2 linked regions of the Thiocystis violascens DSM 198 genome follow. The protein of the gene in region 1 interacts with the protein of each later gene in a pairwise test. Links are inferred from orthologs where the notes say so. Each region holds a gene or a part of one and is shown on either strand. Other genes may lie near its edges. The genes, in order: gyrA and gyrB.

The links.
Region 2: the proteins of gyrA (region 1) and gyrB interact in binary tests that used the Escherichia coli proteins (3 or more experiments, as listed by UniProt). The link is inferred for Thiocystis violascens DSM 198 from one-to-one orthologs.

The regions. Positions count from the first base shown.
Region 1 is NC_018012.1:2,314,614-2,318,189, forward strand. Bases 310-3,559 are described here. They hold gyrA (DNA gyrase subunit A), read left to right. Parts: upstream 310-701; coding sequence 702-3,359; downstream 3,360-3,559. Other genes in these bases: serC (3-phosphoserine/phosphohydroxythreonine transaminase), read left to right, coding at 3,488-3,559. Outside these bases: THIVI_RS10225 (hypothetical protein), read left to right, coding at 101-307; more of serC, read left to right, coding at 3,560-3,576. UniProt on the Escherichia coli protein: A type II topoisomerase that negatively supercoils closed circular double-stranded (ds) DNA in an ATP-dependent manner to maintain chromosomes in an underwound state.
Region 2 is NC_018012.1:3,192,498-3,195,861, reverse strand. What follows is about bases 88-3,125. They hold gyrB (DNA topoisomerase (ATP-hydrolyzing) subunit B), read left to right. Parts: upstream 88-422; coding sequence 423-2,828; downstream 2,829-3,125. Other genes in these bases: moaE (molybdopterin synthase catalytic subunit MoaE), read right to left, coding at 2,955-3,125. Also shown: more of moaE, read right to left, coding at 3,126-3,364. UniProt on the Escherichia coli protein: DNA gyrase negatively supercoils closed circular double-stranded DNA in an ATP-dependent manner to maintain chromosomes in an underwound state.

The sequences.
Region 1 (3,576 bases):
CTCGTTTTCAAAATCTAGTTGGCGCTCTTCAGTCCACATTCGGACCCATGGCGCACATCCAAACCGACCAGCCGTAGCACCCGGTTTCTTCGTCGCGGCCGTGGATGATTTCAGCGAGGAAATCGAACTGTTCCGGGTCTTCTTTCCGGAGTATCGCGAGACGCCGGTCGTGGGCATCCTCGCAAGCTTGTGGATCGATGAAAGCGTATTGAACCATGCCATCAAGACCGGATTTCTCGCACTGGCAACGGGCAATCAGCTCATGGAAGTGATGAATCCGCCTGGACTCGTGCCGAAGCGGCGGTGAACTTGCGATCGTTCGTGGCGATCCTGAAGCCGTTCGTGTCGATCCTGAAGCCGTTCGTGGCGATCCTGAAGCCGTTCGTGGTGAGGCTCTCGAACCACGAATGGCTTCACGCTCCGAGTCCGAGGCTTTCCCCTTCGCCCCTTCGACAAACCTGTCCTGAGCGAAGTCGAAGGGAGCCGAATGGCTAAAGACTCGGGACGAGTGGGAAACCCTTCACTGTTTGCATGATTCGCCTGGTTTTTCGCTCCATCGGGCAATCCTGAGAATTGCTGGCGATGCACGTCACTCAGGGCCATATGGCCCTCGGCGTGATAGAATCACGCGGTTCAAACACGCATAACGTTGTCCCTGTCCGGGGGCCGCGCGGTACGCTTACAGTCGGTTTATCACGCCCATGCCAGATTTCGCCAGAGAAGTCATACCCATCAATCTTGAGGACGAGATGCGCAAGTCCTATCTCGATTACGCCATGAGCGTGATCGTGGGGCGGGCGCTGCCGGATGTCCGCGACGGTCTCAAGCCCGTGCATCGACGGGTGCTGTTCTCCATGAGCGAGCAGGGCAACGTCTGGAACCGCGCCTATCGCAAGTCCGCCCGCGTGGTCGGCGATGTCATGGGTAAATATCACCCGCATGGCGACTCGGCCATCTACGACACCATGGTCCGCATGGCCCAGCGTTTTTCGCTGCGCTATCTGCTGGTCGATGGCCAAGGGAATTTCGGCTCAGTCGATGGCGATCCACCAGCGGCCATGCGTTACACGGAAGTGCGCATGATGCGCCTCGCCGATGCGCTGCTGGACGATCTGGACAAGGAAACCGTCGAGTTCATTCCGAACTACGACAACACCGAGCACGAACCCACGGTGTTGCCCGCGCGCTTTCCGAATCTGCTGGTCAACGGATCGTCCGGGATCGCGGTCGGCATGGCGACCAATATCCCGCCGCATAACCTGCGCGAGGTCATCGATGCCTGCCTGGCGATCATCGAGAACCCGCTGATCACCATCGAGGAGATCATGGAGATCGTGCCGGGGCCGGATTTCCCGACGGCGGCGCTCATCAATGGGGTACGCGGTATCCGCGAAGCCTATCGCACCGGGCGCGGGCGTTGCGTGATGCGCGCCCGCACCATCACCGAGGCGCAGAAGCGTAGCGGACGCGAGGCGATCGTCGTCACCGAGATTCCCTATCAGGTCAACAAGGCACGCCTGCTGGAACGCATCGCCGAGTTGGTCAAGGAAAAAAAGATCGACGGCATCGCGCAGGACGGGTTGCGCGACGAGTCCGACAAGGACGGCATGCGGATCGTCATCGAACTCAAGCGCGATGCCCATGCCGAGGTGCTGCTGAACAATCTGTATCAGCACACCCAGATGCAGCAGGTGTTCGGCATCAACATGGTCGCGCTGGTGGACGGTCAGCCGCTGACGCTCAATCTCAAGCAGATCCTGGAGTATTTCCTACGCCATCGCCGGGACGTGGTGACGCGCCGCATCCTGTTCGAACTGCGCAAGGCGCGCAATCGGGCACATGTCCTGGAAGGCTATGCGATCGCGCTGGCGAACATCGACGAGGTGATCGCCACCATCAAGGCGTCGGCGAGTCCGGGCGATGCGCGCGAGCGTCTGATGACGCGGGCCTGGGCGCTCGGTGCCGTCACCGGGATGCTGGCGCGCGCGGGGGCCGATCAGACCCGCCCGGAGGATCTCGAACGCGAGTTCGGTCTGACCGATGCGGGCTATCGGTTGAGCGAGCGTCAGGCCAAGGCGATCCTGGATCTGCAGTTGCATCGTCTCACCGGTCTGGAGCAGGAGAAAATTCTCAAGGAGTTCGAGGAAATTCTGGACCGAATCGCCGCGCTGCTGCTGATCCTGTCGGATCCGGATCGTCTGATGGAGGTGATTCGCGAGGAACTCGTCGCCATCCGCGAACAGTTCGGCGACGCCCGGCGCACCGAGATCCAGGTCGACCATACGGACCTAACCCTGGAAGATCTCATCACTCCCGAGGACGTGGTGGTGACGCTCTCGCATCAGGGCTATGTCAAGGCCCAGCCGATCAGCGATTATCAGGCCCAGCGGCGCGGCGGCAAGGGCAAGAGCGCGACCTCGTTCCGCGAGGAGGATTTCATCGATCGGATCTTCGTCGCCAACTCGCTCGATACCGTGCTCTGTTTTTCCAGCCGCGGCCGGGTCTATTGGCTCAAGGTCTACGAACTGCCCCATTCCGGGCGGGGCGCGCGCGGTCGCCCCATGGTCAACCTGCTGCCGCTGGAACCGGGCGAACGCATCAATGCGCTCCTGCCGATCCGCGAGTATGAGGAAGGGCTGTTCGTGTTCATGGCGACCAGCGCCGGGACGGTGAAAAAGACCCCGCTCACGGACTTCTCGCGACCGCTGTCGCGCGGCATCATCGCCATCGATCTGCGCGAGGACGAGGTGCTGGTCGGGGTTGTCATCACCGACGGCAAGCGGGATCTGATGCTCTTTACGTCCAACGGCAAGGCGGTGCGTTTCTCCGAGGACCATGTGCGCGTCATGGGACGCACCGCGCACGGCGTGCGCGGCGTCCGCCTGCAGGACGGTCAGCGCGTCATTTCGCTGCTGGTGCCGGAGCCCGGAACCGTGCTCAGCGTGACCGAAAACGGCTATGGCAAACGCACGCGGGTCGAGGATTTCCCGACCAAGGGGCGCGGCACTCAGGGCGTGATCGGCATCAGCACCTCCGAGCGCAACGGCGCCCAGGTCGGCGCGGTGCTGGTGCGTCCCGGCGACGAGATCATGCTGATCACCGAGGGCGGTACCCTGATCCGGACCACCGTCGATCAGATTCCGGTCGTCGGTCGGAGCGCACAGGGCGTTAAACTCATCAACCTGGGCGACGGCGAGCGTCTGGTCTATGTCGAGCGAATCGTGGCCCTGGAGAGCGACGGAGAGAATGGCGAGACCGAAGATCCGCTTCAGAATCGCGCACCGGAAGACGATCCCATTGAAAACGGCGAACCGGATCCGGAAGGCGACAGCGATTCGGAAACCGACGCGGACGATTAGGCGGTTTGCGCCAAAAGATTTAATTTCAGGTAAAAACTTGACTGATTTTCCGTTCGTCCTGAATCCCGAGCGGAGCCGAAGGGTCGAAAATAGAATGAACAACTGCAATTCGCATGAGGAAGGTCAATATGGCTCGCGTCTTTAATTTCAGCGCCGGTCCGGCGATGCTGCCTGAGTCGGTGCTCTGCCAAGCCCAGGATGAAATGCTCGACTGGCA
Region 2 (3,364 bases), 880 kb from region 1 along the record:
TCAGTTCGTACGACGCAGAAACCGCTCACGGGTGCTGGCATGTGCGGGGCCGTCATCGCCTCATACCAGAGATCGTCTGGGGGTCTGGTTCCACTTCGCGAGATCGAGCTTGAGCATAAACGAAACGAGTAAGTTGTGGCAGGGAGCGGCTTGGTCGATAGGAGGCTTGGCACGGGTGGCAGAGCACCACCGAAAATACGCATCCCGAGCAGGGCTTGGTTTAGGTATCTAGATATCACATTAAATCGCTATATAATCAATAAACTGCATGACCTTATCCATGTCAGGAGCATCGCACGCTGGACCTATATCCGCAAGCCGATGATGGCATAAATTATCCAGATAATTTAGGGCGTGAGGTGCTGCGTCCATGATTCACGTATAATATCGGTATGTTTACCATCAAATATCTAACTATTTAAATGACATACGACTCGACAAACATAAAGGTACTTCGTGGACTCGACGCGGTGCGCAAACGCCCAGGCATGTATATCGGGGATACGGATGATGGTACAGGACTACACCATATGGTATTTGAAGTCGTAGATAACTCAATCGACGAGGCTCTAGCTGGCTACTGCAAGAATATCAATGTGACAATTCATGCCGACTGTTCAGTTACAGTAGTTGATGATGGGAGGGGAATACCAGTCGATATGCATGCAGAAGAAAATAAATCAGCTGCAGAAGTCATCATGACCGTATTGCACGCAGGAGGCAAATTTGACGACAACTCCTATAAAGTCTCCGGCGGTTTGCATGGCGTAGGCGTCTCGGTCGTGAACGCACTCTCAGAAAAATTAAATCTGCGCATTTGCAAGGGAGGGCAGATCTATGAGCAGGAATATCGCTTTGGCGTGCCTCAGTATCCACTTAAGGCTATTGATCAGACAAAGCGCACGGGTACCGAAATTCGCTTTTATCCGTCACCTAACATTTTTACAAATTTGGATTTTCACTACGATATATTAGCCAAGCGTCTTCGAGAACTATCATTTCTTAACTCAGGCGTTAAGATAGCGTTAACCGAAGAATCTACTGAAAGAAAGGATGTTTTTGAATATCAAGGTGGAATTCGTGCATTCGTAGAACATTTGAATAAAAACAAAGATCCAATTCATCCAACAGTCATCTATTTTAGTGCAGAGAGACAATCGATTGGAGTTGAATTGGCTATCCAATGGAACAGCAGCTATCTCGAAACAATTTATTGCTATACAAACACGATTCCACAAAAAGATGGCGGTACACATTTGGCCGGATTACGTGCGGCACTGACAAGAACGCTTAATTCATATATTGAGCGTGAAGGTTTGGATCGTAATCAAAAGATCAGGCCCGTAGGCGATGATGCTAGAGAAGGCCTTGTTGCGGTTCTGTCTGTAAAGGTTCCGGACCCAAAGTTTTCATCTCAAACGAAAGACAAACTGGTGTCATCGGAAGTAAAAGCTGTTGTCGAGTCACTTGTTGCCGAGCAGCTAGGTATGTTCCTCGAAGAGCAGCCGTTTGAAGCAAAAATCATCGCAAATAAGATGCTTGATGCTGCACGAGCTCGTGAAGCTGCTCGAAAAGCACGAGAAATGACTCGCCGTAAGGGCGTTCTCGACATTGCAGGATTACCAGGAAAATTAGCTGACTGTCAGGAAAAAGATCCCGCTAGATCGGAGATCTATCTAGTCGAAGGAGACTCTGCTGGAGGTTCTGCAAAACAAGGAAGGGATCGAGCTTTTCAAGCAATATTGCCATTGAAAGGCAAGATACTGAATGTGGAAAAGGCTCGCTTCGATAAAATGCTCTCATCCGCAGAAGTTGGAACGCTGATTACGGCGCTTGGATGTGGCATCGGACGAGAAGAATATAACCCTGACAACTTAAGGTACCATCGCATTATCATCATGACCGATGCGGATGTAGATGGCGCTCATATTCGTACCTTGCTCCTGACTTTCTTTTATAGGCAAATGCCAGAATTGGTAGAGAGAGGACATATTTATATCGCGCAGCCCCCCTTGTTTAAAATCAAAAAAGGAAAACAAGAAGAATATCTGCTCGATGAGTCGGCTCTTAATTACGCCATGCTCCAGGCGGCGCTGGATGATGCGAATTTATTCGTCACGAAAGACGCACTGCCATTGGCGAGCACTGCGCTGGAGTCACTGGCTTTGGATTACAGTGTGATCGTGAATATCGTTAAGCGACTGGAGAAACGGTATGGCACTGAATTTCTGGAAGCAGTGATTAAAGCCCCCCGGATTGATGACCTGATTATTTCCGATCTTGAGCGATTAAAGAGTTGGTGTATTCAATTAGAGGCCATACTTAATCACAATGAAATACCTACATTTCACTATAATGTTCGAGTCAGCGAACAATCGTCGAAAATACCCGAATATATCGAGGTAGTTCGATTTATTCACGGCATCCATGAAAGCCGTATTGTTCCGTTAGAGTTTTTTCGCTCAATTGATTATGCAAAAATGCTTGAGTACGGCCAAAAGCTAACAGGTTTTCTGCAGTCCGATGCCTATGTTAAACGTGGCGAGCGGCTGAAGGTTATAACAGATTTGGGAGATGGGATACGTTGGTTGCTCACGGAAGCTCAAAAAGGGTATAGCACCCAACGATACAAAGGACTCGGTGAAATGAATCCCGAACAGCTTTGGGACACCACAATGAATCCGGAAACGCGCCGTCTTTTGAAAGTGACCATTGAGGACGCGGTCGCTGCAGATTTGATTTTCACTACATTGATGGGTGATCAAGTTGAACCGCGACGACTATTTATCGAAAAAAATGCTCTAAATGCCGAAAACTTAGACATTTAACGCATTCTACTGCGGACAACTCTCCGTGTTTGGATGACATCGGTCCTTGGCATTTACTGATGTCGAAGATCCCACGTCGACTCGGCGTCGTCTGAATCCCCATGGCGGTGCCGCTGCGGTTGGATGTCACCAACGCCGGGCGGCGACGTCATCCGATACTTTTGACTCGACCCAGCGTTCGCCCTGCTCGGTCTGCTCTTTTTTCCAGAAGGGCGCTCGGGTCTTCAAATAATCGATCAGAAATTCGCAGGCGCGGAAGGCATCGCCACGATGATGGCTGGCAACACCGACGAAGACGATCGGATCCTGCGGCTCCAACTTCCCGAGCCGGTGAACAATGGTCACGCCCTCCAGCTTCCAACGCGCGTTAGCCTCCTCGGCGATCTCGGCAAGCGCCTTCTCGGTCATACCGGGGTAATGTTCCAGGGTCATGCGGGACACCGCCACCCCCTCGTGGAGATCGCGCATCAGCCCAACGAAGGTGACGAGCGCGCCCACGCGCGGATTGCCGTGCCACAACGACTCCTGTTCGGCGG